4 regions of the Mesorhizobium sp. B2-3-2 genome follow, and region 1 is predicted to be linked to each of the others. Evidence: riboswitches for the same ligand, from Rfam matches in the RefSeq annotation. Region 1 holds a riboswitch; each other region holds the start of a gene.
What was found. Region 1 has a riboswitch for cobalamin ahead of FJ964_RS10835 (aromatic ring-hydroxylating dioxygenase subunit alpha). Riboswitches for the same ligand answer to the same signal wherever they lie in the genome.

Region 2: linked by a shared signal. The riboswitch ahead of FJ964_RS04165 (ABC transporter ATP-binding protein) and the one ahead of FJ964_RS10835 (aromatic ring-hydroxylating dioxygenase subunit alpha) in region 1 are both predicted to bind cobalamin.
Region 3: linked by a shared signal. The riboswitch ahead of FJ964_RS27700 (DUF1636 family protein) and the one ahead of FJ964_RS10835 (aromatic ring-hydroxylating dioxygenase subunit alpha) in region 1 are both predicted to bind cobalamin.
Region 4: linked by a shared signal. The riboswitch ahead of FJ964_RS27875 (CbtB domain-containing protein) and the one ahead of FJ964_RS10835 (aromatic ring-hydroxylating dioxygenase subunit alpha) in region 1 are both predicted to bind cobalamin.

Annotation. Positions count from the first base shown of each region.
Region 1 covers NZ_VFWA01000003.1:453,491-460,650, reverse strand. Annotated here, with positions in the region: gene FJ964_RS10850 (molybdopterin-dependent oxidoreductase) at 150-761, shown strand; gene FJ964_RS10845 (ferredoxin reductase) at 758-1,540, shown strand; gene FJ964_RS10840 (hybrid-cluster NAD(P)-dependent oxidoreductase) at 1,662-2,762, opposite strand; gene FJ964_RS10835 (aromatic ring-hydroxylating dioxygenase subunit alpha) at 2,782-4,029, opposite strand; cobalamin riboswitch at 4,160-4,362, opposite strand; gene FJ964_RS10830 (DUF680 domain-containing protein) at 4,843-5,040, shown strand; gene FJ964_RS10825 (DUF680 domain-containing protein) at 5,111-5,317, shown strand; gene FJ964_RS10820 (DUF680 domain-containing protein) at 5,387-5,593, shown strand; gene FJ964_RS10815 (DUF680 domain-containing protein) at 5,665-5,901, shown strand; gene ugpC (sn-glycerol-3-phosphate ABC transporter ATP-binding protein UgpC) at 5,998-7,110, opposite strand; gene FJ964_RS10805 (alpha-glucosidase) at 7,136-7,160, opposite strand, start outside.
Region 2 covers NZ_VFWA01000001.1:846,819-853,978, reverse strand. Annotated here, with positions in the region: gene FJ964_RS04185 (substrate-binding domain-containing protein) at 1-258, opposite strand, end outside; gene FJ964_RS04180 (sugar phosphate isomerase/epimerase) at 344-1,249, opposite strand; gene FJ964_RS04175 (Gfo/Idh/MocA family oxidoreductase) at 1,252-2,283, opposite strand; gene FJ964_RS04170 (LacI family DNA-binding transcriptional regulator) at 2,464-3,489, shown strand; cobalamin riboswitch at 3,552-3,762, shown strand; gene FJ964_RS04165 (ABC transporter ATP-binding protein) at 4,018-4,806, shown strand; gene FJ964_RS04160 (ABC transporter substrate-binding protein) at 4,853-5,800, shown strand; gene FJ964_RS04155 (iron ABC transporter permease) at 5,842-6,828, shown strand; gene FJ964_RS04150 (MarR family winged helix-turn-helix transcriptional regulator) at 6,958-7,160, shown strand, end outside.
Region 3 covers NZ_VFWA01000019.1:55,769-62,928, forward strand. Annotated here, with positions in the region: gene cobN (cobaltochelatase subunit CobN) at 1-2,341, opposite strand, end outside; gene cobW (cobalamin biosynthesis protein CobW) at 2,358-3,413, opposite strand; gene FJ964_RS27700 (DUF1636 family protein) at 3,416-3,844, opposite strand; cobalamin riboswitch at 3,882-4,086, opposite strand; gene FJ964_RS27705 (winged helix-turn-helix domain-containing protein) at 4,116-5,315, opposite strand; gene FJ964_RS27710 (NADH-quinone oxidoreductase subunit A) at 5,647-6,012, shown strand; gene FJ964_RS27715 (NADH-quinone oxidoreductase subunit B) at 6,003-6,584, shown strand; gene FJ964_RS27720 (NADH-quinone oxidoreductase subunit C) at 6,589-7,160, shown strand, end outside.
Region 4 covers NZ_VFWA01000019.1:91,487-98,646, reverse strand. Annotated here, with positions in the region: gene cobD (threonine-phosphate decarboxylase CobD) at 1-639, opposite strand, end outside; gene cbiB (adenosylcobinamide-phosphate synthase CbiB) at 638-1,609, shown strand; gene cobO (cob(I)yrinic acid a,c-diamide adenosyltransferase) at 1,606-2,220, opposite strand; gene cobU (bifunctional adenosylcobinamide kinase/adenosylcobinamide-phosphate guanylyltransferase) at 2,222-2,737, opposite strand; gene FJ964_RS27880 (CbtA family protein) at 2,730-3,533, opposite strand; gene FJ964_RS27875 (CbtB domain-containing protein) at 3,549-3,728, opposite strand; cobalamin riboswitch at 3,764-3,962, opposite strand; gene FJ964_RS27870 (aromatic ring-hydroxylating dioxygenase subunit alpha) at 4,097-5,266, shown strand; gene FJ964_RS27865 (MFS transporter) at 5,270-6,469, opposite strand; gene FJ964_RS27860 (DUF1624 domain-containing protein) at 6,701-7,160, shown strand, end outside.

The DNA of each region.
Region 1 (7,160 bases):
GTTGAGGTAAAGGCGGGCGCGGCAGGCTCGGTCGTCGCCTGGACGAGCCTGCCGCGCCCGCCAAGATAAAGGTTGCCCGCCACCGCTTCTTCGAGAACACTGCGTATGGCCGACACAAGGCTCGACATCCGACGCAGGGGATTGCCGCAATGGTCACGCGAGGTTTCTTTTCAGGGCGGCGTCCACCGACGGATGGCGACGCGCGCATCCCGCCCGGCCAGTATCTCGAGCAAGGATTTCCGGTGCTGTCGGCGGGACCGACGCCGCACCTGCGCACCGAGGACTGGTCGTTCACGCTGAAGCACGGACCGCGCCCGATCAAGAAGTGGAATTGGGCCGAGTTCAACGCATTGCCGCTGAGCAAGATGACGCGCGACATCCATTGCGTGACCGCGTGGACCAAATTCAACACGGCCTGGCAGGGCGTGCTGGTCGACGATATCCTTGCCGATGCCGGTATCGAGCCGCCGACCGCCTTCACGCTGGCGCTGTCCTTCGACGGCTACACCACCAACGTGCCGACAAAGGATCTCACCGCCGGCAAGGCGATGGTGGCGCTGCTTTATGAAGGCAAGCCGATCACGCCGGACCATGGTGGCCCGGCGCGGCTGCTCGTCCCGCATCTCTATTTCTGGAAATCGGCCAAATGGCTGAATGGCCTGCAATTCACCGAACGCGACGAGCCCGGCTTCTGGGAACTGCGCGGCTATCACATCTATGGCGACCCGTGGCGCGAACAGCGCTATACGGACGATCCATGAGCGAGGTGCCATCGGTACAATCACCTGGGCAGACGGAGTCGCCTGGGCAGACGGGGTCGCCCTGGCAGACAGCCAGGATCGTCCGCGTCGAAAAGCGCACGCCGCGTGTCACCAGCTTTTTCTTCGAGCCGTCGCGGCCGTTTGCCTACCGGGCCGGACAGCATGTCGATGTCAGATTGACCGCGCCCGACGGCTATCAGGCGCGCCGCGCCTATTCCATCGCCTCCGCGCCGGAGGCCGGTCCGGTGATCGAACTGGCGATCGAAAGGCTCGAGGACGGCGAGGTCTCTCCCTTCTTCCACGAGGTCGCCGCGGTGGGCGACGAGATCGAGCTGCGCGGCCCGCTCGGCGGACATTTCATCTGGCCCGATGACGATGAGGGACCGCTCCTGCTGGTCGGCGGCGGCTCCGGCGTCGTGCCCTTGATGTCGATGGTCCGCCATCGCGCCGCGCGACGATTGACAGTGCCCGTCGTCCTCGTCTTTTCGGCGCGCGTGTGGGACGAAGTCATCTTTCGTGACGAATTGATCGGCCTCGACGATCGCGGCAACGGCTTCAACCTTGTGCTGACCCTGACGCGTGAGGCTGCGCGCCGCCCGGCGGATTATTCCCGGCGGGTCGACGTCGCCATGATGGTGCGATCCATGGCGCGGCTGCGCCGGCCGCCCGGCCTCGCCTTTGTCTGCGGCTCCAATGCATTCGTCTCCGCCGCCGCCCAGGCGTTGATCGATGCCGGCGTTCCGGCGGATGTCATCCGGACGGAACGCTACGGCGTCTGAGATGTCCGCCTGGCGCCGCTCCTTGGCTGCGGCTGCACGCGGGCTGGATTCTCGCCCGTCCCAGCCTTGCAGCGGCGAGGTCCGAAACCCTCCTGGCAAGAAGAAGCGGCTTCGCCGCCGGTCACGCCTCGATGTCAAGCGCCGAAAGCGGCTTGGAGCAGCAGGCGAGGATGAAGCCATCCTCGATCTCGTGATCGAGGATGCCGCCATTGTGGCTCATCTCGACATCGCCCGAGACCTTCTTGACCTTGCAGGTTCCGCACAGGCCGAATTCGCACGCGGCGGGGATTCTGACTCCCGAGGCGCGCGCCGTCTGCAGCACCGTCTGGCCGGCGACGCATGCGGCATCGACATCCGAAAGCAAGAACCGGACCGGCGTCGCGGCTTCGACAGGAATGGCCGCGCCGTCTCCAGCCGGCGAGGCGAACGGCGCCGGAATTTCCTCCGTCAGAGGCGCTGCAAAGCTTTCCTGATGGTATTTCGCAATGTCGAAGCCGGCGGCTTCAAGCATGCCGCGCACGGCACGCATGAAGGGGTCGGGGCCGCAGCAGAAGATTTCCCGGTCGCGGAAGTCGGGCGCCAAGAGCGGCAGCCGGATGGCGTCGATGCGGCCCATATGGCCGAACCAACCCTCCCGGCTCGACCGTTCCTCGATCATGAAGCCGAGCGACAGGCCTGGCATGCGGCTGCCGAGCAATTCCAGTTCCTTGCGGAAGATGATCTCTTCGGGCCGGCGCGCGCAATTGACGAAGCCGACATCGGTCCATGGCGCGCAGTCGTTCAGCCAGCGCAGCATAGACATCATCGGCGTCACGCCGGAGCCGGCCGAGATGAACAGATATTTGGCTGCCGGGTGGCTGTGCAGCGAAAAGTCTCCGGCCGGCCCATAGGCCTTGACGTGCGAACCGGGCCTCAAATGGTCGAACATCCAGCGCGTGCCGGTGCTGCCGGCCTGCGCCTTCACCGTCACCGCGATCGAGAACGGCCGCGAGGGCGAAGACGACAGCGTGTAGGTGCGCATCAGCGGCCCATCCGCTATCGGCAGTTCCAGCGTCACGAACTGGCCCGGCTTGTAGCGGAACCAGGTCTGGTTATCGGAGCGGAAGGTGAAGGTCTTTACATCAGGCGCCTCATCGCTCACGCCGATCACTTCCAGCACCTGGAGCCTGTCGTTCCAGGGCGTCATCTGATCGAGATGGCGATAGAGGCCGAGATCCGTCATCGCATTCATCCCTCACCTCTCAAGCAACGCTGCGCAGGGCCGGCCGGCCGCCTTCGGCGAGGCGCGGACCGATGAAACGCGCGTACCAGTCCACGAACTGGATGACGCCGCCTTCGTGCAGTTCGGAATAGGGGCCGGGTTCATAGGCCGGCGACAGGATGCCGAAGGCGTTTTCCTCGACGATGCGGCGGTCTTGGTCGTTGGTCTCGGTCCAGACATGGGTGAGCTCGGCGAGATCGTAGTCGACACCCTCGACCGCGTCCTTGTGAACCAGCCATTTGGTCGTCACCGCGGTCTCGGTGGCGCTGATCGGCAGCACCCGGAAGGTGACGGCGTGGTCGCCGAGGATGTGGTTCCAGGTCGTAGGATAGTGATAGAGCAGCAACGAGCCGATGCGGTCGGTGGCAACGCTGTCGGACAGGTTCTTCTTGACCGCGCGTTTTCCCGTCATCGTGTAACTGACGGCATCGCGCAGCAGCGGCGCGCGGGTGGCACGGTATTGCCCGGCCGGGTCGATGCGGAATCTGCTCGGCAGGCCGGCGGCCTCGCATTTGGCCCAGTGAGCCAGCATCTCCGGGTCGCTGTCGGCGCCTTGCACGCCGGTCACGGTCGGCGCCTCAGGAAAGGTCTTGCAGAGCTCCGGATGGTTGCCGGCGCAATGATAGCATTCGCGGTTGTTTTCCCAGACCAGCTTCCAATTGCCCTTCTCGACGATGGTGCTCTCGAAGGCGACCTTTGCTTCGCGCAGCCGATGCGGCAGCAAATAGGGTTCGATCATCGTCCGCATCGGCACGAAATCCGCCGGCTCGTCGGCGAGGCAAATGAAGATGTAGCCGCCGACGCTTTCGCAGGCGACCGGCTTCAGGCCGAACTGGCTCTTGTCGAAACCCTCGGCCATCTGCCTGGCGAACAGCAGCCTGCCGTCCAGTTCGTAGGTCCACTGATGGTAGGGGCAGACGAGCTTCGCCGCCGTGCCCTTGTCGGTGTTGCAGACGCGGCTGCCGCGATGGCGGCAAGAATTGTGGAAGGCGTTGATGTTGCCCTTCTGGTCGCGCACCAGCACCACAGGATAGTCGCCGATCTGCACGGTGATGAAGCTGCCGGGCCTGGGCAGTTCGCAATCATGACCGATGAACAGCCAGTCGCGGTACCAGATCAGCTCCATATCGAGCTTGAAGTATTCGGCGTCGGTATAGAAGGGCTGCTCGAGTGAGAAGCCGTCCCTGCGGCCTTGCAGCCGTTTCAGCATGTCGTTGCGCGCATCCATGTCCTGTCCTCGCATTGAAGTCCTGTCCTCGCATTGAAGGACTGAACGGAGGGGAGAGAGGAAGGATCAAGCCGCGCGCCGGCTTGCGCCGGACATGCACCATCCGCCTCTTGACCGCCCGCCGCGATCAGTCGAGTCCAACATCTCAGGCTGGTTTCCGGGCTCTGGAGCTGTCCTTGCGGACTGTCGCGACACCTTCCCAGGCCTTTGCCCAGTGGTCTCCCGTCGCGACCTGAACTCCACCACCGTTGCGGGGGCAGCGCCGGATTCTGACCGGCTTCCCAATTCTCCGCCTCGTCGTCACGTGGCGGCACCCGAGATGGCAGGATCTAACCATGATCGCCGACTTGTCGTCGGCATGAAAACGACATCGCATCAATGCCGCGCGACACGCATTGGAAACGGTGCGGCCGTCGTTGAAGGGGCAGAAAGGCTCGGCTCGCCGCCTCGGAATTCAACTCGTGGCGGAGCCAAAAAAGGTTAACGGTTTCGAAAAGTGACTATTAGCGCCCTCTAAAATCGAACCGAACGGTTCGTTTCTGTTGACGATGCGTGCAGGACGGTGTGAACACTGCGCCTTCGACACAGTTGGTGATCGCACGATCAGTTTACCTAACTATCTGATAGTAAACGGAAAAAAACGAATGTAGAAGGCCCTGGCACAATTTCAAGTGGTGGAAACTTGGTCCACGCGGAAAAACTTCGTGATTGGAAATGGCGGTATGGCTTTCCCACATCGGGGCTGTCCGAACGACGCGATTTCCTCCCAAGACACGCCGCTAGACGGACGGGAAAAATACTGGAGTATCAAAAATGAAAAAGATCATTCTCACTGCCGCCGCCCTTCTGGCTGTTTCCGGCAGCGCCTTCGCTGGTAGCGACCACTATGGTTCGAATGCCCCTGCGGCCACCGCCGTCGACAGCCCGTACACCGCTTCGACCAAGAAGTCGGAACCGGCTGCCCAGACGCCTGTCCAGGGCGCCGATCGCAACCTCTTCGGCAACAACTAATAGCCGATCTCCAGTTGACGGCGGGCTTTTCCGCCGTCCTGGCGAAATTTGAGAATTCAGGAGACTTGAAATGAAGAAGATCGTTCTTGCTGCCGCCGCCGTTCTGGCCGTTTCGGGCAGTGCTTTCGCCAGCAGCGACAACTATGGCTCCAATGGCGCCAACCAGCCTGCCGTCACCTCGGTCGACAACGCGCACACGGCTTCGGTCCAGAAGTCCGCGCCGTCTACCCAGGCGCCTGTTCAGGGTGCCGACCGCAACCTCTTCGGCAACAACTAACAGCCGATCTCCAGTTGACGGCGGGCCTTCCGCCGTCCTGGCGAAATTCGAAAATTCAGGAGACTTGAAATGAAGAAGATCATCCTTGCTGCCGCCGCCGTTCTGGCTGTTTCGGGCGGCGCTTTCGCCGGCAGCGACAATTATGGCTCCAATGGCGCCAATCAGCCCGCGGCCACGTCGACCGACAGCTCGTACACCGCTTCGACCAGGACGTCGACTCCGGCTGCTCAGGCCCCTGTTCAGGGTGCCGATCGTAACCTCTTCGGCAACAACTAACAGCCGATCCTTCAGCAGCTGGCGGGTAAGCCCGCCACTGCGGTGGAATTTGAGAATTCAGGAGACTTGAAATGAAGAAGATCATCCTTGCCGCCGCCGCCGTTCTGGCCGTTTCCGGCAGCGCTTTGGCCGCCAGCGACAATTACGGCTCCAATGGTGCCAACCAGCCTGCCGTCACCTCGGTCGACAAGTCGCACACGGCTTCGATCCGCGACAGCGGTTCGCCCGTCTACAAGCTGCTCAATTCCTCGGGTGACGTACAGAAGTCCGCCCCTCAGGGCAGTGACCGGAATCTCTTCGGCCACTAACAGCCGAAGCTGATATCAAACAGGAGAGGCGGGCTTTGCTCGCCGCTCCTGTTTTTGCGTGGCCGGCAATTAATTCATGCAATTCATGGCCTGCTCTCAGGCCGCCTTCGCTTCCGTCTCGTGCAGCGCGAAGGATCGCCCATCCGCGTCGAAGATATGAAGGTCTCCGGCGTCGGCGCTCAGCCGCAGCGTCGCCCCGCGCTTGACCTCGACATTGCCCGGCAGCTTGGTCACCAGCGGTAGGTCGGCGCGGCCGATGTCGACATAGACGAGTTGCACCTCGCCGAGCTGCTCGACATAGTCCACCGTCCCTTCGAAGAGATAGTCCGTGCCGCTGGCGATCGTCAGGTCCTCCGGCCGCACGCCGAAGCTCACCGAGGCGCCCTTGGCCGAGGCCGGCGTCGTGATCGGCACCGTAGCCTTGCGGCCGCCGACATGACTGATGACGGTCGGATTGCCTGATTTGTCGATGGTCGCCGGCAGGATGTTCATGGCCGGCGAGCCGATGAACTGGGCAACGAACAGATTGCCGGGTTTCTTGTAGAGCTCCATCGGTGTGCCGACCTGCTCGATATGGCCCTCCTTCAGCACCACGATGCGGTCGGCCAGCGTCATCGCCTCCACCTGATCGTGCGTGACGTAGATCATGGTGGTGTTGGGCATCGATTCCTTGAGCTTGGCGATTTCGATGCGGGTGGCGACGCGCAGCGCGGCGTCGAGGTTCGACAGCGGTTCGTCGAACAGGAACACTTTCGGGTTGCGCACGATGGCGCGGCCGATGGCCACGCGCTGGCGCTGGCCGCCCGACATCGCCTTGGGCAGGCGGTCGAGATAGTTGGTCAGCTGCAGGATCTCTGCCGCCTGGCGCACGCGCTTGTCGATCTCGGCCTTGCTTTCCTTGCCGATCTTCATCGAGAACGCCATGTTGTCGTAGACCGTCATATGCGGATAGAGCGCGTAGGACTGAAACACCATGGCGATGCCGCGCTTCGACGGCGGCACGTCGTTGACGACCTCGCCGGCAATTCTGAGCTCGCCCGAGGTGATCTCCTCAAGCCCGGCGATCGAGCGCAGCAATGTCGACTTGCCGCAGCCCGACGGACCGACGAAAACGATGAACTCGCCCGATTTGATGTCGAGGTCGATGCCGTGCAGAATATTGAGATTGCCGTATGATTTCTTCACTTGCCTCAGCGTGACATCGGCCATGTTTCTCTCCAGTGGTCCCTAGAATTCAGTCGATACGCCCGAACCAGGCG
Region 2 (7,160 bases), on a different contig from region 1:
CATCTTTTCGATGTCCCAGCCTGAGAAGATGTAGTCGACCTTCGGTCCGAGATCGGCCGCAGCCTGCTTGGCGCCATTGTAGACGATGGTACCGAAGGCGTCGCCCTCGGCGCCGCCGACGAAGAAGCGGATGTGGACGTCCTTGCACCATTGCGCGTCGAGCGCCTGTGCCGGCAAGGTGGAGATGGCGGCGGCGAGCGCCGTGGCGGCCGCCACGACGCTCGTGCGCAGAAGTGTCGTTCTCTTGGCGATGCTCATGCACGTTCCTCCCTTTTGTCCTCGCGAGCGAGGGTTTCGACATCTGCTTCGGCAACCCTGGCCGGCTCCTCGCGGCGGCCAATCCTCACGTCGGGTTCGGCAGGTAGCTCACGCCTCCCCTGCATTGCTGGAGGTATTCCAGCGCGCGGACCTGGCCTGTCATTTCGAGATCGTCGCGGTAGACCGGGTCGTGCCAGCCTTCGATGTCGATGGCGCCGCGATAGCCGGCCAGGCGCAATTCGCTGATCACGCGCGTCCAGTCGCTGTCGCCGAAGCCGGGCGTGCGCATCTGCACGAAGGGCAGGCGGCCGAAAACGCCGTGCTCGCGGATGACATCCCAGCGCACCGTCGCGTCCTTGCCGTGGACATGGAAGATGCGCGGCGCCCATTTGCGGATCTGCGGGATCGGGTCGATCAGATAGACCAACTGATGGCAGGGCTCCCATTCCAGGCCCAGATTCTCATCCGGCAATTCGTTGAACATCAGTTCCCAGGCGTCCGGATTATGGGCGATGTTCCAGTCGCCGGCGGCCCAGTTGCCATCCATGGCGCAATTCTCGAAGGCGATGCGCACGCCCTTGTCGGCCGCGCGCCTGGCCAATTCTCCCCAGACTTCGCGGTAGCGCGGCAGGCTGTCTGTCAGCGGCTTGCCGCGGATGCGGCCGGTAAAACCGCTGACCAGATTGGTGCCGAACAGATGCGCGCTGTCGATCACCGTTTCCCAAGCCTTGAGCACGCCGCGGTCGGTGTCGCCGCTCTCGAGTGGATTGCCGAACACGCCGATCGAGCTGACGCTGACATCGGCATCGCCGATGGCGTCGCGGATTTCGCCGGCGAGCCGCCCCAGATCCTTGCCGCCCAGCGTCTGCCAGAAGAAGGGCTGGACGCTCTCGAAACCGAGCGGCAGGATCTGCCTGATATAGGCGGCCGGATCTTCGAGATTGGCCCGCACCATGGTGCCGATCCTGATGTCGAGAAGCGGGTTCGGCATGGTCATCCTTCCTGCCTGGGGATTTCGATCCGGCGCCCGGTCTCGGCGCTTTCGATCGCCGCGAAAACCATGGCCAGGCTCTTGATGTTGTCGGCGCCGCGCGTCTCCGGCTCGGTGCCGGTTTCCACGGCGCGGACGAAATCCTCTATGACGCCGAGATGCCCGCCGATGCGGTCGGCAGGGTCGAGCGGCGGCACCGCTACCGGCACGACCTTGTCGAGCAGGCCTTCGCGTTCCGGCAGCACGGCTTCGGCCTTCAAGTCGTCATGACCATCCCAGGTCAGGCTGCCGCGTTCGCCGACGATGCGCCAACTGCCTTCCCAACTGGTGCGGAAGCCGTCGGCGCACCAGCTGCCGCGATAGGTGAACATCTTGCCTTGGCCGAGTTCGAAGGTGGCGCTTGCCGATGATCCCTGCCTGTACCAGGAATTGGCCGGCTCCCATTCCCGGCAATACACTTCGGTCGGTTCGCCATCGACCATGTAGCGGGCGGCGTCGAACGTATGGATCGCCATGTCGAGCAGCAGCACGTGGCGCATGTCTTCGCGGAACCCCCCGAAATGCGGCGCAACGAAAAAATCGGCGTGGATGCTGGTCGCAGCGCCGATGGCGCCGGAATCGAGGAAGCGCCGGATGCGCCTGACATTGGCGACATACCGGCGGTTCTGCACGACGGCATGAACACGCCGGGCGCGCTGGGCCGCGCCGATGATGGCGCGCGCATTGTCCGGGCTGTCTGCGAGAGGCTTTTCCGTCAAAAGATGACAACGATGGGCGAAGGCGGAGTTGGCGACGTCGCGGCGGGCGGCGGGCACGACCACGTCGAACACTGCATCGGGTCTGGTCTGGTCGAGAATGGCGTCGAGATCGGTCCCGATCGCGACCCCGGCGAGGTCATATTCGCGGGCCCGCTGGCGCGCCCTGTCGGCGTCGAGGTCGACGAGGCCGACGATCCTGACGGCAGGGGATTGGCGGGCGGCCTCGAGCCAGGTTTTGCTCATGGCTCCGCACCCGACCAGGACGACGTGCATCATCCAGCGCTCCTCCGGCCAACCCCTCCTGGCTGGCACCACGGTAGTCCGTAAATGACTTCCGTAAACGTTTACGATGACACACCCGATGGCGTATATTGTCAATCGGATTTGTACCGTCGGTTCTGAAACGCCTTGGCCGCACGACCGGCTGGTGCTAGCCAGAAGCAGGAGGGGGAGGTCTTGGCATCCAGCATTCACGATCTTGCACGGCATCTGAATATTTCGATCGGCACGGTCTCGCGCGCGCTTAACGGGCGCGCCGACGTCAATGCCGAGACGCGCCAGCGCGTGCTAGACGCGGCGCGGCAACTCAACTATTCGCCGAACCAGTCGGGCAGGAACCTTCGTCGTGGCACCACGCATGCCGTGGCCTTCATGCTCCAGCCGCATCCGGGCGACCAGGAATATGGCGAGCCGTTTTTCATCCCGTTTTTGAGTGGGCTGCAAGCGGCACTGGCCGAACATGGGCTCGACCTGATCATCGTCATGGGCGCGCCGGGCGACTATCAGCAGGAGCGCCTGCGCCGTGTCGTCGAGACACGTCGTGCCGATGCCGTCGTGCTGGCCTGGACGCGGCGCGAGGACGATCGCATCGACTATCTGAGCAAGGCAGGCTTTCCCTTCGCGACGCTCGGCCGAAGCCGGTCCGGCGACGACAACTATCCTTCTCTGGACCTGGATTTCGAGAAGGCGGGCGCCGATGCAGTCGACCGACTGGTCGCGCGCGGCCACCGCCGCATCGCCGCCATCCGGCCGTCGCTTGACCTGAATTTCGGTTATCTGTTTTTGGAGGGCTATGGCAAGGCGCTGCGGCGGCACGGCATCGAAGTCGATCCCGCCCTGATTGTGGATGGTTTCATCAACGAAGCCGGTGGCTACGCGGTGACACCGCAAGTCATGCGGTCGAAGGATCCGCCGACCGCGATCATCTTCAACAACGACTCGATGGCGCTCGGCGGCTGCAAAGCGCTCGCCGAAATGGGGATCAAGCCCGGCCATGATGTCGCGGTGATCGTCATCGTCGACACGCCGCTCTGCCGTTATTTCTCGCCGGCGCTGACCGGCTTTCGTCCGAGCCTGGATCCGATGGGGCGGCGGCTTGGCGAAATCCTGCTCGCCTCGCTCCCGGCTTTCGCCGGCGCGAAAGGGCCAGAGATCATTCGCGAGGTCTGGCCGCTGGAACTGGTGGCACGCGATAGTGATTGACCATGCGAATGTATTGTTATAACAGAACATACATCGACCTTGCCTTGACGCTGCCTGCATCCTAGGCTGCGACTCGTGATGGTCCCCGCGCCGCAAGGCGAGGGGTGAAAAGGGAACATGGTGAGGCCCACCTTTCGGGTCGAAGCCATGGCTGCCCCCGCAACTGTAAGCGGCGAGCAAAATCCGAAAAAGCCACTGGCCGGCAAGGCTGGGAAGGCAGGATGGCGCAACGACCCGCGAGCCAGGAGACCTGCCATCTGCATGAGTTGACCGGACGGGGTGTGCCGGGAGGAGACGCGGGTTCGGTCTTGTCGACCGGTTCAAGCCAGCTTCCTTCCGTCGCCATTTTTGAAAGTGACGGAAGTTGGACGGCGCCATCGATCGCATTCACTGCATTCCCATGCATCGCATCGTCGTGTGCACGCTTTGCCGCGATATCGCCACCGAGGTGAATTCAGGCCAGCGTCCGGCAGGACTGGCAGGCAAGACGCTGGCCCGTATTCCGGCAGGCCCTGCAAGGAATTGCCCATGACCGCGCCGCTTCTCGAGGCCCGCGATCTGGCCGCGGCGGCGGATGGCCTGCATCTGGTGCATCCGGTCAGCCTTTCGGTGGCGGCGGGCGACCGTCTCGCCATCATCGGTCCCAACGGCGCCGGCAAGACGACATTGCTGCGCATGCTGTCGGGCATGCTGCGGCCGAGTTCGGGCGAAGTGAAGCTCACCGCGCGCCGGCTCGACAGGATTTCGACCGCCGAGCGGGCGCTGCACATCGCCGTCGTCGGCCAGACCGATCAACCCGATCCACGACTGGCGGTCATCGATTATGTCGAGCTCGGCCGGGTTCCGCATGCCGGCCGCAGGCACAGGAGCGAGGAACGCGACATTGTCGTCGAGGCGCTGCGCCGGACCGGGCTGTTGCCGCTGCTTGGCCGCACCATCGGCTCGCTGTCGGGCGGCGAGCGCCAGCGCGCCCAGCTTGCCCGCGCCATCGCGCAGGAGCCGAAGATCCTATTCCTCGACGAGCCGACCAACCATCTCGACCCGCGGGCGCGCAGCGAGTTGCTCGAACTGGTGGCAGGCCTCGGCATGACCGTGATCGCGGTGCTGCACGATCTGGCGCTGGTGACGCCTTTCGCCACCAGGGTCGCGGTGATGAGCCATGGCCGCTTGCATGTGCTGGCGCCGCCACGCGAAGCACTCACCCAGCAGCTGATCCGCGAGATCTTCGGTGTCGACGTCTTTAGGTTCCGCCACCCGACGGAGGACCGCGAGCTGACGGTGTTCGAGGTTCCGAACCGTGCCGCGCCATCTTCGTGATCGAAGCCATTTCCGGCAGATCCTGTTCAACAAAGGAGCAACATCCGTGAAACGCCTTGCCGTGTCTCTTGCCTTCTCCCTGCTGGCCTCTACGGCCTTCGCCTTTCCGGTGACGGTCGACAACTGCGGCAAGCCGCTGACGTTCGACGCGCCCCCGAAGCGTGCCGTCATTCACGATCTCAACATGGCCGAGATGGCCTTCGCCCTGAAGCTGCAGCCGTCGATCGTCGGCCTGACCGGCATCACCGGATGGTACAACGTCGGCCCCGAATTCAAGGCCGAGCAAGGCTCGATCCCGGAACTGGCGCCCAAATATCCGACGCTGGAAAACCTGGTCGCTGTCGAGCCCGACTTCTTCTTCGCCGGCTGGTACTACGGCATGAAGCCGGGCGGCGAGGTGACGCCCGATACGCTGGCGCAGCACGGCATCAAGACCCTGGTGCTGACGGAAAGCTGCGTCCATCTCGACAAGAACCGGCCTGCCGCGTCGATGGAGCTGCTCTATGGCGATGTCGAGAAGCTGGGCAAGATCTTCGGCAAGGAGGCCGAGGCGGATAAGCTCGTCTCCGGCTGGAAGGCGCAGCTCGCCGAAATCACGGCCAAGGTCGGCGACCGCAGGGGAACGCGCGTGTTCCTCTATGATTCCGGCGAGGACAAGCCGTTCACATCAGGCAAGTTCGCCATTCCCAACGCCATGATTTCCGCGGCCGGCGGCGACAACATCATGGCCGACATGAATACCAGTTGGGGCAACACGGATTGGGAGACGGTGGCCTCGCGCAATCCGCAATTCCTCATCCTGCTCGACTATCAGGATGGCGGCGGCTACCGGAAGCTGCTCGATTTCCTGAAAGCGCATCCGGCAATGAAGGAGACGGACGCTGTCAAGAACGAACGCTTCGTGGCGCTTCGCTATGCCGAACTGACACCCGGGCCGGCCAACATCGAAGCGATCGGCAAGATCGCCAGGGCGATGCATCCGGAAGCTTTTTGACCGGGAACATGACCTTGCGGCACAAGGCATTCCTATTGGCCATGACGGCGGCCGCGTTGGCAATCGCCGCGCTCGCGCTGCTGTCGATCGCCTATGGCTCGACGATGATCCCGCTGGGCGACGTCGTTGCAGCGCTTGGCCATGCGATCGGATTGAAGGGACATGACGTGTCCGGCCCGGTCGGCAGGATCGTCGTGGACCTCAGGCTGCCGCGCACCATCCTGGCCATCTGTGTCGGCGGCGGCCTGGGCGTGGTCGGCGCGCTGTTGCAGACGGTGACGCGCAACGATCTTGCCGATCCGTTCCTGTTCGGCCTCTCGTCGGGAGCCGCCGCCGGCGCTGTCTCCGTCATCACCGTCTTCGGCGACAGTTTCGGGATCTGGACGCTACCGGTCGCCGCATTCACCGGCGGTATTCTGGCTGCGTGCGTTGTGCTCTTGCTGGTTGCGCGGGTGGGGGGACAAGGCCCCGAACGGCTGATCCTCGCCGGGCTTGCGGTCTCCTTCATGTTCACCGCATTGACCAATTACCTGGTCTTTGCCGGTGACCAGCGCGCCGCCCATTCGGTGCTGTTCTGGACGATGGGCGGGCTCGGCCTGGCCCGGTGGGACAATATCTGGCTGGGGGCGCTTGGGGCCGGCACGATTGCGGCGTACGGGCTGTGGAATCATCGCCGGCTGGACGCTTTCCTGGCCGGCGAAAATGCCGCCGAAAGTCTTGGCGTGCCGGTGGCGCGAATGCGACGGACGACGTTTCTGGTGGCCGCGTTTTCGACCGCGATCCTGGTTTCGGTGGCCGGCGTCATCGGCTTCGTCGGCCTCATGATCCCGCATCTGTCGCGGCCGCTGGCCGGCGCGCTGCATCTGCGCCTGATCGTAAGTTGCGCGCTGTTCGGGGCGGTGCTGTTGCTCGCTAGCGACCTTCTGGCGCGCACATTGCTGCCGCCGCAGGAACTGCCGATCGGCATCATCACCAGCTCGCTCGGGGCTTTCTTCGTCGTCACCACGCTGATCCGCAACCGCTTGTGATGGGTGTCGCGGCAACCGAAACTCATCGGACGCGGCCATGATTGTGCTGCACGGCTGCCATGCACGTTTGCCGGCTTCTGGAACAATGCCGGGCTTGAATAGTAAGCACGCTTATTATATATCCCACTCATGGTTTCCGAAGGCATAGACAGATTGGGATTTTTGATCCACGACGTGCAGCGGCTGATGCGAAAGCGCTTCGAAGCGCGCGCCAGCGGCCTTGGCCTGTCCTCGGCGCAATGGCGCCTGATGGTTCGCGTCGCCAAGGAAGCGGGCGTCTCGCAGGCGCGGCTTGCCGAACTGCTCGAAATCGAGCCGATCAGCGTCTCACG
Region 3 (7,160 bases), on a different contig from region 1:
CGGCGGCCTTGCCGATCTCATAAGCGGTCGGCGTCGGCATGGCGCGCGGGTCCGACGTGAACAGGTTGCGGCCGGTGGGCAGAACGTCGGAGCGGCCGCGCGCGGGCGCGCCGGCCGGGCCCGCCGTGACATGACGGCCGTCGAGCGCGTCGAGAAGGGCGGCCTTTTCAGTCTCGGCGCTTTGCCGGCGTATAAGGTCGGTCTCGTCCTCGGGCGAGCGGCCGTAGACATGCAGTCCGTCCTTGATGGCGAAATCCTTGAGGTCGCAGAGCCAGGCATCGATGCGGCGCAGGGCCTCGTCCGGCGCGTCGGTGCGGGCAACGCCGGCCTCCGCGGCGAGGCCCGTCGTCTGCGCGGTTTCGACGATCAGCCTGGCCAGACGGTCGCGGCGGCGGCGGTCGAGCCCGTCGGCCTGGGCGTATTCATCGACCAGCCGTTCGAGCCTGTGCTGGTTCTCGTCCAATCCGGCACCGGTCAGCGGCGGCGGCAGATGGCCGAGCGTGACGGCGGCGATCCGCCGCTTCGCCTGCGCCGCCTCGCCGGGGTTGGAGACGATAAAGGGATAGATGACGGGCAGGGGACCGGTGACGATCTCGGGGAAGCAGCTTTGCGAAAGCGCAACCGTCTTGCCCGGCAGCCATTCCAGCGTGCCATGCGCGCCAACATGGATGAGCGCATGGACGCCGAGCGATTTGCGCAACCACAGGCCGAAGGCGAGCAACGCATGGCGCGGCGGCAGCGTCGGGTCGTGATAGTCGGCGCGGCGGTCGGCCGAGCGGCCGCGATCCGGGGCGAGGGCCACGGTGATGTTGCCGAAGGTTGCGGTGCGGAAGGGGAAGCGCTTTTTGCTTGATAGCGAAGGTTGGCGCGAGGGGGGCGCCTCGCGCAAACCTGTCTCGCCTTTCGGCTTGCCCCACGCCGCTTCAACTGCGGCAAGTACCGCAGCCGGTAGGTGTTTCGACAAGTCGAGATAGTCGTCCAGGCCTAGCCCGGCCTTGCTGCGCTCCAGCGCATCCAGCAACGCACGCGGCGATTGCGGAATCCCTTCAACCGCATAGCCCTGTCCCTTGAGGTCGTGCAGCATCGCCAGCACGCTGGACGGCACATCCAGTCCGACGGCATAGCCGGTGCGACCGGGAGCGCTTGGATAATCCGGAATCAGGATCGCCAATTTGCGCTCGGCGCGCGGCGTTTCCCGAAGCCTGATGAAGGCCGCGACCCGGTCCGCCACCTGTTCGACGCGATCGGCCTCCGGCCGGTTGGCAAAGGCGCGGTGGCCGAGCGCCAGGTCGGTCTCGCTTTCGCCCTTGAACGAAATGGCGCCGGCGAGGATGCGGCCGTCGAGTTCGGGCAGCACGACATGCATGGCAAGGTCGGCTGGCGCCAGCCCGCGCTGGTTCGTTTCCCAGACGTCGCGGCGGGTGGTGGCGACGATCACCTGGAAGACCGGCACGCCGGCGCGGTCGAACAGGGTTTCGACGCCGGGTTCGGCGCCGGAAGCGAAGGCGGTCGCCGTGACGATGGCGGCGGGCTTGAGCTGGGCAATCGCGGTCTCGACAAACGCCAGGGATTCCGGGTCCTTCAGGCTGGAGACGAAGATCGGCACCGGGAGCATGCCGCCCTGCCGCAAGGCTTCGAAAAGTGCGTCGATGGGCGCGACATCGGCGGCGAGCAGCATTGAGCGGTAGAAGAGGACGGGCACGACCTTTCCCTCCCCCTCGAGGGGAGGGTGATCCGCAGGGCCGGGTGGCGCCCGAACCCCTCCCTCGAGCGGGAGGGGGACGACGCCGCGACCCGGCTCGTAGTAACCCGCCTTCGGCACGTTGACGGGCTCGGCCACCGCCGCATCCGATCCCGCCAACCGCGCCAGCCTGCGCACCAGCGCGCTCATATTGGCCGGGCCGCCCTCGCGGAAATAATTGAGCAGCCCGTCCAGTTCCTCGCGCGGCAGCGTCGAGGCTTCGATCAGCCTGATATCCTCGTCATGGCTCTCGCCGGGCAGCAGCGCCAGCTTTATGCCGCGCTCGCGGGCAACCACGGCCAACTGGTCGCAGCCGTAGCGCCACCACTCGTAACCGCCGAGAATACGCACCAGGATGACTTTGGCGTGACGGGCGACGCTGTCGATCCAGAGGTCGACGGACATGGGGTGTCGCAGGTCGCGTAGCGCGGCCAGCCGCATCGTGGGCAGCCGATCGGCGTCGCCTTTCCAGGCCGCCGCCAGTCCGGCAAGGTCGCTGTCGGTGAAGGACAGCGCCACCATGTCCGCCGGCGTCTGCCGCAGATCGACCGGCTCGGCGAGATCGTCGAGCGAGGCGGATGTGGTGGCGAGGATGTGCATCGCGATCGGTGTTGCGTCAGCCGGCGAGGATATGCTCGATCGCCGGGCGGTTCAGCCCCTTGAGACCGATGACGACCAGGCGCGAGCGGCGGTCGTCGTCAGCCGTCCAGGCGCGGTCGTAGTAATGATTGACGCGCGGACCGACGGCCTGCAGCAAAAGCCGCATCGGCTTGCCGCCGACCTCGACGAAGCCTTTCACCCTCAGCACGTTTTCCTGTTCGGCGGCGGTCGCGACGCGCTTTGCCAGGTCGTCCGGGTTGGCGATCGAGGGGATGTCGACGATGAACGTGTCGAAGTCGTCATGCTCGTGGTCGAAGGCGCCGTCATGATGGGACTTGCGGTTCTCGATGTCGTCCTCGACGGCGAGGCCCAGCCCGAGCAGCACGGACGGGTCGACCTTGCCATGAGCCGTCGGCACGACCTTCACGGCGCGAGCGGAGTGTTCGCCAATGATGGCGTTGGCGCGAGCCGAACCTGCGGCATCCATCAGGTCGCTCTTCGACAGGATGATGAGGTCGGCGCAGGCGATCTGATCCTCGAACACCTCCTCGACCGGGTCGTCATGATCGAGGCTCTCATCCTCGGCGCGCTGCGCCCGCAGGGCGTCCATGTCGTTGGCGACGCGCCCCTCCGCCAATGCCGGACCGTCGACCACGGCGATCACACCGTCGACCGTCACGCGGCTCTTCACCGTCGGCCACTGGAAGGCCTGGACCAGCGGCTTCGGCAAAGCCAGGCCTGAGGTTTCGATCAGGATGTGGTCGACCTTCGGCGTCAGCGACAGGATCTGGTCGAGCGCCGGGACGAAATCGTCGGCGACGGTGCAGCAGATGCAGCCATTGGCCAGTTCGACGATGTTTTCCTCCGGGCAGGTGTCGATGCCGCAGCCCTTGAGGATCTCGCCGTCGATGCCGATGTCGCCGAATTCGTTGACGATGATGGCGATACGCTTGCCGCCGCCCGCGTTTTCCAGGAGGTGGCGGACCAGCGTGGTTTTGCCGGCACCCAGGAAGCCGGTGACGACGGTACAGGGGACGCGGGAGAGAGTGGCGGCGGAAACTGCGGCGGTCATGGTCAGTCCTTCAACAGGTCAAGGGGTGGAATGCGGGCCACGAGGCCGCGCTTGAGGGAATCGGGCCGGCCACGCCAGGGGATAAGGCCGTCGGTCGAAGTGGCGAAGAGTTTCGCGCCGGTGACGAGGTCGGCGCCGCTGGCGATGTTCAGGTCGCCGAAGACATAACTCCAGCAGCCGTCGCGAAGGATCGCCGCACTGAGGCGGCGCTTGCAGTTGCCGAGGCATTCGACGGTGCGGACGCGGATGTTTTCGGCCGAGGCGGCTTGGCGCGTGTCTTGAGCCAAAGCTTCGCCGGCGCGGGGATGGGCGTCGGAACCGGTCTCGTCGCGGCAGGAAGCGCAGACGATAACAGTGACGCCGGCCAGGGCGTCGCTTTCGCCAGACAAAATGTCCGCTGTTTCAGCCGGGAAACTGCTGTCGCGTTCCAAATCGGGCTCCTTGCCCGGAAAACCCGCCGGGCGATCGGATTCTTATGTCTCAGACGGCAGGTCTCCTGGCTCGCGGGTCATCGCCTTCGTGCCGCCTTCCCGGGACCGTCCCAGTGGTTTTCGGCCTTGGCTCGTCGCTTACAGTTGCGGGGACAGCCGCGGATTTGAAATCGAGATTTCGCACCGCATTCCCTCTTGGCTCCTCCCTTTGCCGAGAGGAGACCGTCTGGATGGGATTTAGGCTCTTGCAGGCGGCGGTGTCAACGCGCGTCTACGACACGGCAATGTCGGCGAGCGGCTGCCCAAGGTCGCCGGCGGGCGTAACCTCAATCCGTTCGAGGCCGAGCCAGCCCTGCATCTGCGCCAATTCCTGGAAGAGTTGCGCGGCGGTTTCAGGCGGCGCGCTGGGCTCGGCATAGGCCGCGTGGACGCGTAGCACGCCGGCCGGCCGGTCGGCCTTGAGGTCGACGCGCGCGACGATCCTGTCGCCGAGCAGGAAGGGCAGGACGTAATAGCCGTATTGCCGCTTTTCGGCAGGGGTGTAGATTTCTATGCGGTAGTGGAAATCGAACAGCCGCTCCGTGCGCGAGCGCTCGAAGACGACCGGATCGAACGGCGCCAGCAGGGCCCGGGCCTCGATCCTGCGGGGAATGCGGGCCTCCTTGTGGAGGTAAGCCGGTTTGTTCCAACCCTCGACACGCACCGGCACCAACTCGCCTGTTTCAACCAGTTCCTCCAGCCGGCCCTTCATGTCGGCCGGCGACAGGCGGAAATAGTCGCGCAGGTCGCTTGCTGTCGCGACGCCATGGGCGCGGGCGGAGATCCGCAGCAATTCCCGATGCGCGTCCTCCGCTGATGGCACCGGCAGATCGAGGATTGCCTGCGGCAGCACGCGCTCGGGCAGATCATAGAAGCGTTCGAAGCCACGGCGGTGTGCGGTGGTGATGCGTCCTGCCCAGAACAGCCATTCGAAGGCATGCTTGGCGTGGCTCCAGCCCCACCAGCCGCCGGATCCTTTCTGGCCTTCGAGCGCGGACGCAGCTATCGGACCGCGCTCCGCGACCTCGCGGTAGATCTCTTCTATATAGGCGGCGTGCTCGCGCCCCCATTTGGCCAGTCCCAGGTACATTTCATCGCCGCGCTCGGCGCGCTGCATGCGCCAACGCATCAACGGATAGGTCTCGACCGGCAGGAACGAGGCCTCGTGGGCCCAGTACTCGAACACCGTGCGCTTGCGCGTGACGGCGGCGTTGTCGAGCAAGGTGAACGGGTAGGGGCCAAGGCGCGAATAGAGCGGCATATAATGAGCGCGCACCACAGCGCTGACGGAATCGATCTGCAGCAGGCCGGTACGCGAGAGCACACGGGCGAAGTGGCGTCGGTCGGGCGTGCCGGCGGGGCGGGGATCAGTGAACCCTTGGGCGGCGAGCGCGATGCGCCGGGCCATGGCGAGCGAGATCTTTTCCTTCATTCGGATGCGACTCTGAGGCTTGTTGAACGTCGTTCGGACAGTGATTCCAGCGATGCTAGCAGGGTTTTGGCGGCAACTCTGTCAGGAGAGAAAAGTGGAGTGAAAAGAGAAGGAAATCAAACAGGAGCGGATCGGACCAGTTTCTTCCCTTATGCCGTCCAGGCCGGTGTTTTGAACAAGGTTTGACTTGCTTCGCCGGAAGCCCTGCGCTAACCCTCGCCGCGTTGCAGCAAAGGCCCCTTAAAACGGTTCAGCGGTTAAACTGTCACGCTTCCGCAATAGGGTCTGGTGCTGTAATCAAAATGGATTGGCGCCAACGGAAAGCCGCAGCATGAACGCACTTCTCAGTTCGTACCTGCCCATCGTCCTGTTTATTGCAGTGGCGGCGGCTGTCGGCGTTGCGCTTATCGTGGCGCCGTTCCTGGTGGCCTATCGCAATCCCGACCCGGAAAAGCTTTCCGCCTACGAATGCGGGTTCAACTCGTTCGATGACGCCCGCATGAAGTTCGACATCCGCTTCTACCTGGTGTCGATCCTGTTCATCATCTTCGACCTGGAAGTGGCCTTCCTGTTTCCGTGGGCGGTGTCTTTCTCGAAAATCGGCATGCTCGGTTTCTGGTCGATGATGGTGTTTTTGGCGGTGCTGACCATCGGCTTTGCCTATGAATGGAAAAAAGGAGCGCTCGAATGGGATTGAGCGACAGTTCCGGCACGCTCGTCGCGCCGAAGCCCAAGGGTCTGATCGATCCCAATACCGGCAGGCCGGTTGGGTCCGATGATCCGTTCTTCCTCGAGATCAACGACGAACTCGCCGACAAGGGCTTTCTCGTCACCTCGACCGAAGCGCTGATCACCTGGGCGCGCAGCGGCTCGCTGATGTTCATGACCTTCGGCCTCGCCTGCTGCGCCGTCGAGATGATCCACACCTCGATGCCGCGCTACGATTCGGAGCGGTTCGGTGTTGCTCCTCGCGCGTCTCCGCGCCAGTCCGACATCATGATCGTTGCCGGCACGCTGACCAACAAGATGGCTCCGGCGCTGCGCAAGGTCTACGACCAGATGCCGGAGCCGCGCTACGTCATCTCGATGGGCTCCTGCGCCAATGGCGGCGGCTATTACCACTATTCCTATTCGGTGGTGCGCGGCTGCGACCGCATCGTGCCGGTCGACATCTATGTGCCCGGCTGCCCGCCGAGCGCCGAAGCGCTGCTCTATGGCATTCTTCTGCTCCAGAAGAAGATCCGCCGCACCGGCACGATCGAACGGTAAATCCATGGCCGCATCCCTGAGCGAACTGTCGACCTATCTCGGCGAAAAACTGATTGGCCGCGTCAATGAAGCGGTGTTCGCCTATGGCGAACTCACCATCCATGTCGAACCGCGCGATCTGATCGAAGTGGTGACTTTCCTGCGTGACGATCCGCGCTGCCAGTTCATCTCGGTCATCGATGTCTGCGGCGCCGACTATCCGTCGCGGGCCAAGCGTTTCGACGTCGTCTATCACCTTTTGTCGCCGAAGCAGAACGTGCGTATCCGCATCAAGGTGCAGGCCGACGAGGAGACGATGGTGCCGTCGATCACCGGCGTCTATCCCGGCGCCGACTGGTTCGAGCGCGAGACCTACGATCTCTATGGAGTGCTGTTTTCGGGCCACCCCGATCTGCGGCGCATCCTCACCGATTACGGTTTCGACGGTCACCCGCTGCGCAAGGATTTCCCGCTGACCGGCTTCGTCGAGGTGCGCTACGACGACGAAGCCAAACGCGTCATCTACGAGCCGGTGGAACTGAAGCAGGAATTCCGCAATTTCGATTTTCTGTCCCCATGGGAAGGCACCGATTACGT
Region 4 (7,160 bases), on a different contig from region 1:
CGCAAACCCAAGCCGCAGGCCGGCCAGCCCGAAAAACTTGCCGAACGAGCGCAGCACGACGAGCCCGCCCTGGCCGACATCGCCGGCAAGGCTGTGTTGGCGCGGGCCGACATCCATGAACGCCTCGTCGACGACCAGCAGCCCGCCCCTGGCATGCAAACCGGCGGCCAGCGCCAGCAGCCGGTCGCGCTCGACGATGCGCCCATCCGGATTGTTCGGATTGACCACGATGGCAAGGTCGGCGTCCGCCAGATCAGCGAAATCCCCGACTTCGGTCACCTCGTGCCCCGCGATCGCCGCCGCGCGGGCATGTTCGGCATAGGTCGGTCCTAGAACGAGCGCCCTGCCCGGTGCGACCAGCGAAGCCACGCGCGGCAGCAGGATCTGCGTGCCGGGCGCAGTCACGACGTTGGCAGGCGCCGGCGCGCCGTAGGTGCCGGCCGCGATCGCCGTCAGCTCACGCGCCCGCCCCGCTTCCGGCAATCGCGACAGCGAGGTGGCGGGCAGCTCGAAAAGCGGGTAGGAGTGCGGATTGATTCCGGTCGAGAGGTCGACGAAAGGCTGGGGGGCGTTGGGGAAAAGCGCCCTTGCCCGGCCGAGACTTCCACCATGGTCCACCGCTCCTTCAAGAAGCTTCATGTCAGTCCTGATCGCTTTCCTGTCATTGGCCATCGAATCCGCGCTGGGCTACCCCGACTGGCTGTTTCGCGCCATCGGCCATCCCGTGACGTGGTTCGGCAGGCTGATATCCTTTCTCGATCGCAGGCTCAACCGCGCCACTGATCCCGACGCACTGCGTCGCCAACGTGGTGTCCAGGCGCTTCTGGTCATCGTGCTGGTGCCGGCGCTAATTGGCCTATGCGTGCAGATCCTGCTCTGGTTCGTTCCCCTGGGACTGTTCATCACTGCCCTTCTGGCGACATCGTTCCTGTCACAGCGGAGCCTTTATGAGCATGTCGAGGCCGTCGCCGACGCGCTCGACTCGGGCGGCCTCGACATGGGCCGCGCCGCCGTTTCGCGCATCGTCGGCCGCGATCCCGAAACCCTCGACAGGGCCGGCGTCTGCCGCGCCGCGATCGAGAGCCTGGCCGAGAATTTTTCCGACGGCATCGTTGCCCCCGCTTTCTGGACGGGCGTCGGCGGCCTTGCCGGCGGCGCCGCCTACAAGGCCGCGAACACCGCCGATTCGATGATCGGCCACCGCACGCCCCGCCACGAAGCGTTCGGCAGGGCAGCGGCACGTTTCGACGACTGGATCAACCTGCCTGCCTCGCGGCTGACGGCGCTGCTGATCGCGTTGGCGGCTTTCCTGGTCAAGGGAGCCGATCCCCGCAACGCGTGGGCTGCGGTGCAGCGCGATGCGAAAAAGCATCGCTCGCCCAATGCCGGGTGGCCGGAATCGGCGATGGCCGGCGCACTCGGCCTGGCGCTCGCCGGGCCGCGAAGCTATGGCGGCGTAACGGTCGACGACGCGTTCATGGGCGAAGGCGGCCGGCGCGAAGCCGACAGCATCGACATAAGGCGGGCGCTGAAACTCTACCGCGTCGCCGACTACCTGCTGATCGCGCTGTTCGGGTTGGTTTCGCTGCTCGCGATTCTGGCGTTCTAGAACTCTATCCCTTGCTGCGCCTTCACACCCGCCGAGAAATGATGCTTGGTCACGCCCATCTCGGTAACGAGATCGGCGGCTTCGACCAGCGCCGGCTTGGCGTTGCGACCGGTGACGACGACATGCAGGCCTTCGCGACGCGCCTTCAGCGCCGCAACCACTCTGTCGAGATCGAGATAATCGTAGCGCAGCGCGATATTCAGCTCATCCAGCACCAGCAGGCTGATCGACGGATCGGCCATCAGCTCAAGCACCTTGCTCCATGCGGCTTCGGCCGCGGCGATGTCGCGCTTCAAATCCTGCGTCTCCCAGGTGAAACCCTCACCCATCGCGTGCCAGACGACGCGGTCGCCAAAGGCGGCGAAGGCGTCCTTCTCGCCGGTGTGCCACTTGCCCTTGATGAACTGTACGACGCCGACCCGCTTGCCATAGCCGAGCATTCTGAGCGCAAGACCAAAGGCGGCTGTCGTCTTGCCTTTGCCCGGGCCGGTATTGACGATCAGCAGCCCCTTCTCGATCGTCTTGGCCGCCACCTCGGCATCCTGCACCGCCTTGCGCTTGGCCATCTTGGCGCGGTGGCGCTCTTCGTTCTTTTCGTCGATATCGGTCATCTCATTTCACCTTGAGCGGCAGCCCCGCCACCATCAGCAGCACAGTATCGGCGACTGCGGCGACCTGCTGGTTGAGCCGGCCTGCGGCATCGCGAAAGCGGCGCGCCAGTGCATTGTCCGGCACGATGCCTTGGCCGACCTCGTTTGAGACCACGAACCATGGCCCGCGCGCCCGCGACAGCACGTCCGCCAGCCGCCGGCATTCCAGCTCGAGGTCATGTTCGGCCAGCATATGGTTGGTCAGCCACAGCGTCAGGCAGTCGACCAGAACCGGCTGATTATCAGGCAACGCCTCCAGCGCGCCGGCGAGATCGACCGGCGCGTCGATGGTCGTCCAGCCTTCGCCGCGCCGCGAGCGGTGCAGCGCGATGCGTTCGCGCATCTCCTCATCATAAGCTTGCGCGGTGGCGATATAGGCCCATGGCGAGGGCAGCGCCGTCATGAGCGTTTCGGCATGCGCGCTTTTGCCGGAGCGCGCACCGCCGATAATGAAGGTCAGCTTACCGCGATCACGCAAAGCTGTCGCGCAGGCTGGTCGCGGTGCCGGTGAAGCGTCCGCGCACCACGCCGACGACGGCGCCGAGCACCACCCAGAACACCAGATTGGTCACCGTCACCGCCACCACGAACTGGTGATGCAGCCCCTCCGGGATCGCCGTCTCGTAGCTGTCGGGCTGCGGCGCGCCGACAATATGCGGCGCCACCATCAAGGCCACGGCGAGGATCGCCAGCGGCAGCGACTTGCGGAAGGCGATCAGGCCAAGGCCGGTCGCCGTTGCCGCCACCGTTGCCCACCACCAGATCTGGCGTTGGGTGAGGTCGGCCGCGGGCATGGCCGGCAGTTCCGGCGGCAGGCCAAGGCCCGGCGCCAGCGTGAACACGGCAAAGCCAGCCAGGCCCCAGAACACGCCCTGGCGCCAGTTGCCGATGCCGCCGGCGAATTCGGAGACCGCGACCAGGATCAGCGCGAAGCCGATGCCGGTGACGATATTGGCAAGCACGCTGAAAGCGAAACGTTCGAAACCGTCGGCCGGCGCCCAGCCTTCGTCTTCCGCCGCCGGAGCGGCTGCTTCCGCAGGCGCGGGCGCGGCCGTGCTCATGGCATTTCCCGCCGGGGCGGCGGAGCTCATGGCGTTGGTGTCCGTTGCAGCCGGCGCGGCATGGTCGTGGTGATGGCCGCCGCCGGCCTGTTCGTAGACTTCCGCCTTCAGGATCAGCGGCACGGTGGCATAGGCCTGCATGCAGGCGAGAACGACGCCGGCCACGAGCCCTGCGATCGCCGCGATGAACACGACGTTGCGAAACAGGTTCATGATGTCAGATCCCTATCAGTGGCAGGGAAACGCCATCGAATGACGATAGTCGTGCGCGGCATTGTGGACCGCATCGATATGCGAGAAGCCGACGAAGCCCATCACGAAAAGGCCCAGGAATCCAGCGAGAGCGAGCTGCATCAAGCGGGACTGCGAGGAAACGGAGGCGCCGAGCGAGACGGAAGCGGTATTCATGTCTTGTCCTTTCGCCCTCCACCCGAGGGCATCGAAGTCAGTTTCCTGTCGCCGGCAGGTCTCCTGGCTCGCGGATCAGCGCCCTTCCCCACCTTCCCGAAGAAAAAATCTTCAGTGGCATATGGAGAGGACTACCGCACACAGTTGCGGGGGCAGCCACGGCATTGGGCAGAAAATCTGCCCGCACCGCATTCCCTCTTGGCTCCAATCGGAACCGACGACGAGTGTGACTATAGGGAAAATCGCAGCATCCGGCAAACCAAATTCCGACGACGACAAGCGCTTTAGCGCCGTCCGGCCGCCTGCTCCGCTGCAATTGACAATTTCCGTGGCCGGGTGTCGGCTGCCATCCTCACAGGAGGCCAGCCATGCAGCCCGTCCAGAGCCAGCACGCCCCCTATAACGGCCTCACCCGGGCCGAGCCGACATTGCCGTCCTCGGCCTATTGGGATGCAGCTGCCTACCAGCGCGACCTCGACGCCATCTGGTACAGGAACTGGCTGCTCGTCTGCCGTGAAGCTGATCTCGCCCAACCGCTGGCTTTCCGCACCTTCCGTGTCGGCACTCAGGAGATCGTCGTGCTGCGCGACGACACCGGCGAACTGCGCGCCTTCCACAACACCTGCCGGCATCGCGGCTCGCAGCTTTGCCAGGAAAGTGCTGGCCGGTTGAAGGCGCGGCTGATCACCTGCCCCTATCACGCATGGTCCTATTCGCTGCGCGGCGATCTCGTACGCGTGCCGTCGAAAATGCTGCCCGACGGTTTCGACAAGGCGGACCATCCGCTCTATCGCGTCGCGCTGTCGGTCTGGCGCGGCTTCGTCTTCGTCAATCTCGCGGAAGATGCCGCCGGCTCGGCGCACTCATCCTTCGACCCGGCCTCCGGCGATCTCGGCAACTGGCCGCTGGAATCGCTGGCATCAGGCCATGTGCTGCGCAAGGTAATGAACTGCAACTGGAAGATATTCTGGGAAAACTTCAACGAATGCCTGCACTGCCCGGGCGTCCACAAGGACCTGTCGCGACTGGTGCCGATCTATGGCCGCGGCCTGATGGGCCGGCACGACGATCCCGAATGGGTCCGCCACGCTGACAATGACGCGCCGGAGTTTTCCGGCGGGCTGCGGGCGGGTGCCGAAACATGGTCGCGTGACGGTCAGGCTCATGGGCCGGTCTTTTCGGGCCTGACACCGGCCGAGCGCGCCGCCGGCCAGACCTATGCCACCAGCCTGCCCTCGATGTTCATCGTCGGCCACGTCGACTATGTAAGGTCCGTTCGGCTGGTGCCGCTTGGCCCCGAACAGACCGAGTTGACCGCCGAATGGCTGTTCGCGCCCGACGCGCTCGCCGCCACCGACATCGACAATATCGTCGGTTTCGGCACCCAGGTGCTGGAGGAGGATGCCGCGATCTGCGAGGTCAACCAGAAAGGGCTGCGCTCTATGCGCCACAAGGCCGGCGTGCTGATGCCGGAGGAATACGACCTTCACCGCTTCCACGACTGGGTACGCGAACGGCACGCTGCGCTTGTGCCGTAAGCTTCACAGCGACTTCGGCAGATAACGCCAGTTGACATAGCCGCAGACCGCCGCAAGCAGGCCGAGCGTGACGAAAACCGAGCCGAGGCCGAAAAAGGCCAGCACCACCGAATAGACCAGCGGCGGCGTCAGTTCGGAAAAATCGAGATAGGTGCGGTAGACCGCAGCCATCTGCGCGCGCTCGTAAGAGCGCACCGAGCGCATGAAGGCGGTCGAGCCCAGCGCGTCGAGCGCAATGGTGAAGAAGGCGCCGCACAGCAGGAAGGCGCCGGTGATGAGCGGCGCGCTTTCGCCGACGGCACCCGCCGCCAGCAGCATCGCCGACATGGCGAAATAGGCAAATGTCATGGTCCTGCGGCCACCGAAGCGCTTGCCCGCCTTGCCCCAGAAAATCGCCATGAACAAAAGCGCGTTGCCCGCCGAAACCAGAATGCCGCCGGCCAGTTCGCCCTCACCGGTGATGACCATGAACAGCGGTCCGTAGACGAAGAAGGTCGTCCAGAAGCAGGAGCGGCCGAAGGCAATCAGCCAGGCCAGCCTCAGCCTCGGCTGCGCGACGAAGCGGCCGATATTGGCGAGCGGATTGACCGGGCGCGTCTTGCCCGGCCGGATCGAGGGATTGTCGCCGAGCCGGTAGGTCCAGAACAGTGCCAGCAGGGCCAAGGCGAATACGGCGACCGCGCCATGCGCGGCATAGATGCCGAAGCGCGTGTAGAGAAAGATGCCGAGCGTCGGCCCACCCGTCCAGGCAAACATCGACCACGCCATGCGCAGCGATTCGGCCTGCATGAAATCGGTCTTGCGGATGTGGTCCATGATGTAAAGGTTGAGCGTGATCGACAGCGCGCTGGCGCCCATGACACGGCATAGCATGCCGGCCAATTGCCCGGCGAGCGTATGCGTAACGAAGAACAACGAGCCGATCGCCAGCAGGCAGGCGCCCGCCGTGTAGACCCAACGCCGGGCGAAGCGCTGGATCAGCATCGGCATGAACAAGGTCACCGACAGGCCGAGCATCGCCACGATGGTGTAGAGGATCGAGACGATCTGCTCGTTGTGGAGGATCTCGTAGGCCTGGATCGGGATGACGCTCGACACCGTGGCGCGAGCGAAGGATTCGACCGCGTAGAGCGAGGCGAAGGTGCGGGCATCCGCGGCCTTGAGGGCCGGTAGCCAGATCGGATGGCGCACATGCGTGGACATTGCTTCCCCAAAGCAGAATCACCGGCCAAATCTGCGGCCATCATTTCGTGGCCGGTAACAGGAAACCGACGTGCCCCGGTTAAAACGAAGCCGGTCAAAGGCTTTCCCGTGCTGGCCTAAAGAGGTGCCTGACGCAGCGCCGGCTGACCGTCCGTATCGAAGCTCACGGCCTTCTTTTGTCCGGCGTAACCGTGATAGTCCTCGTGCGGGGCTGAATCAGATCGCGAGACCATGAGCATCCAGACGCCGACCATGCCCGCCGCGGAGTTGCCGAAGACCAAGCGCATCGTCGCCATCGACATGCTGCGCGGCATCGCGCTGATCGCCATGGCGAGCTACCATTTCACCTGGGACCTGGAATTCTTCGGCTACACCGATCCCGGCCTGACCGCCTTCGGCTGGTGGAAGTTCTATGCTCGCTGCATCGCCTCGACCTTCCTGTTCCTGGTCGGCGTCAGCCTGTATCTCGCCCATGGCAAAGAGATCCGCTGGAACGGCTTCTGGAGACGCTTTGCCATGGTCGCCGGGGCGGCGATCGCCATTTCGGTCGCCACCCGTATCGCCACGCCGGACGGGTGGATCTTCTTTGGCATCCTGCACCAGATCGCGCTGGCGAGCCTGCTTGGGCTGGCATTCCTGCGTCTGCCGGCGCTGCTCACACTGCTGATCGCCGCGGCGGTCATCGCCATTC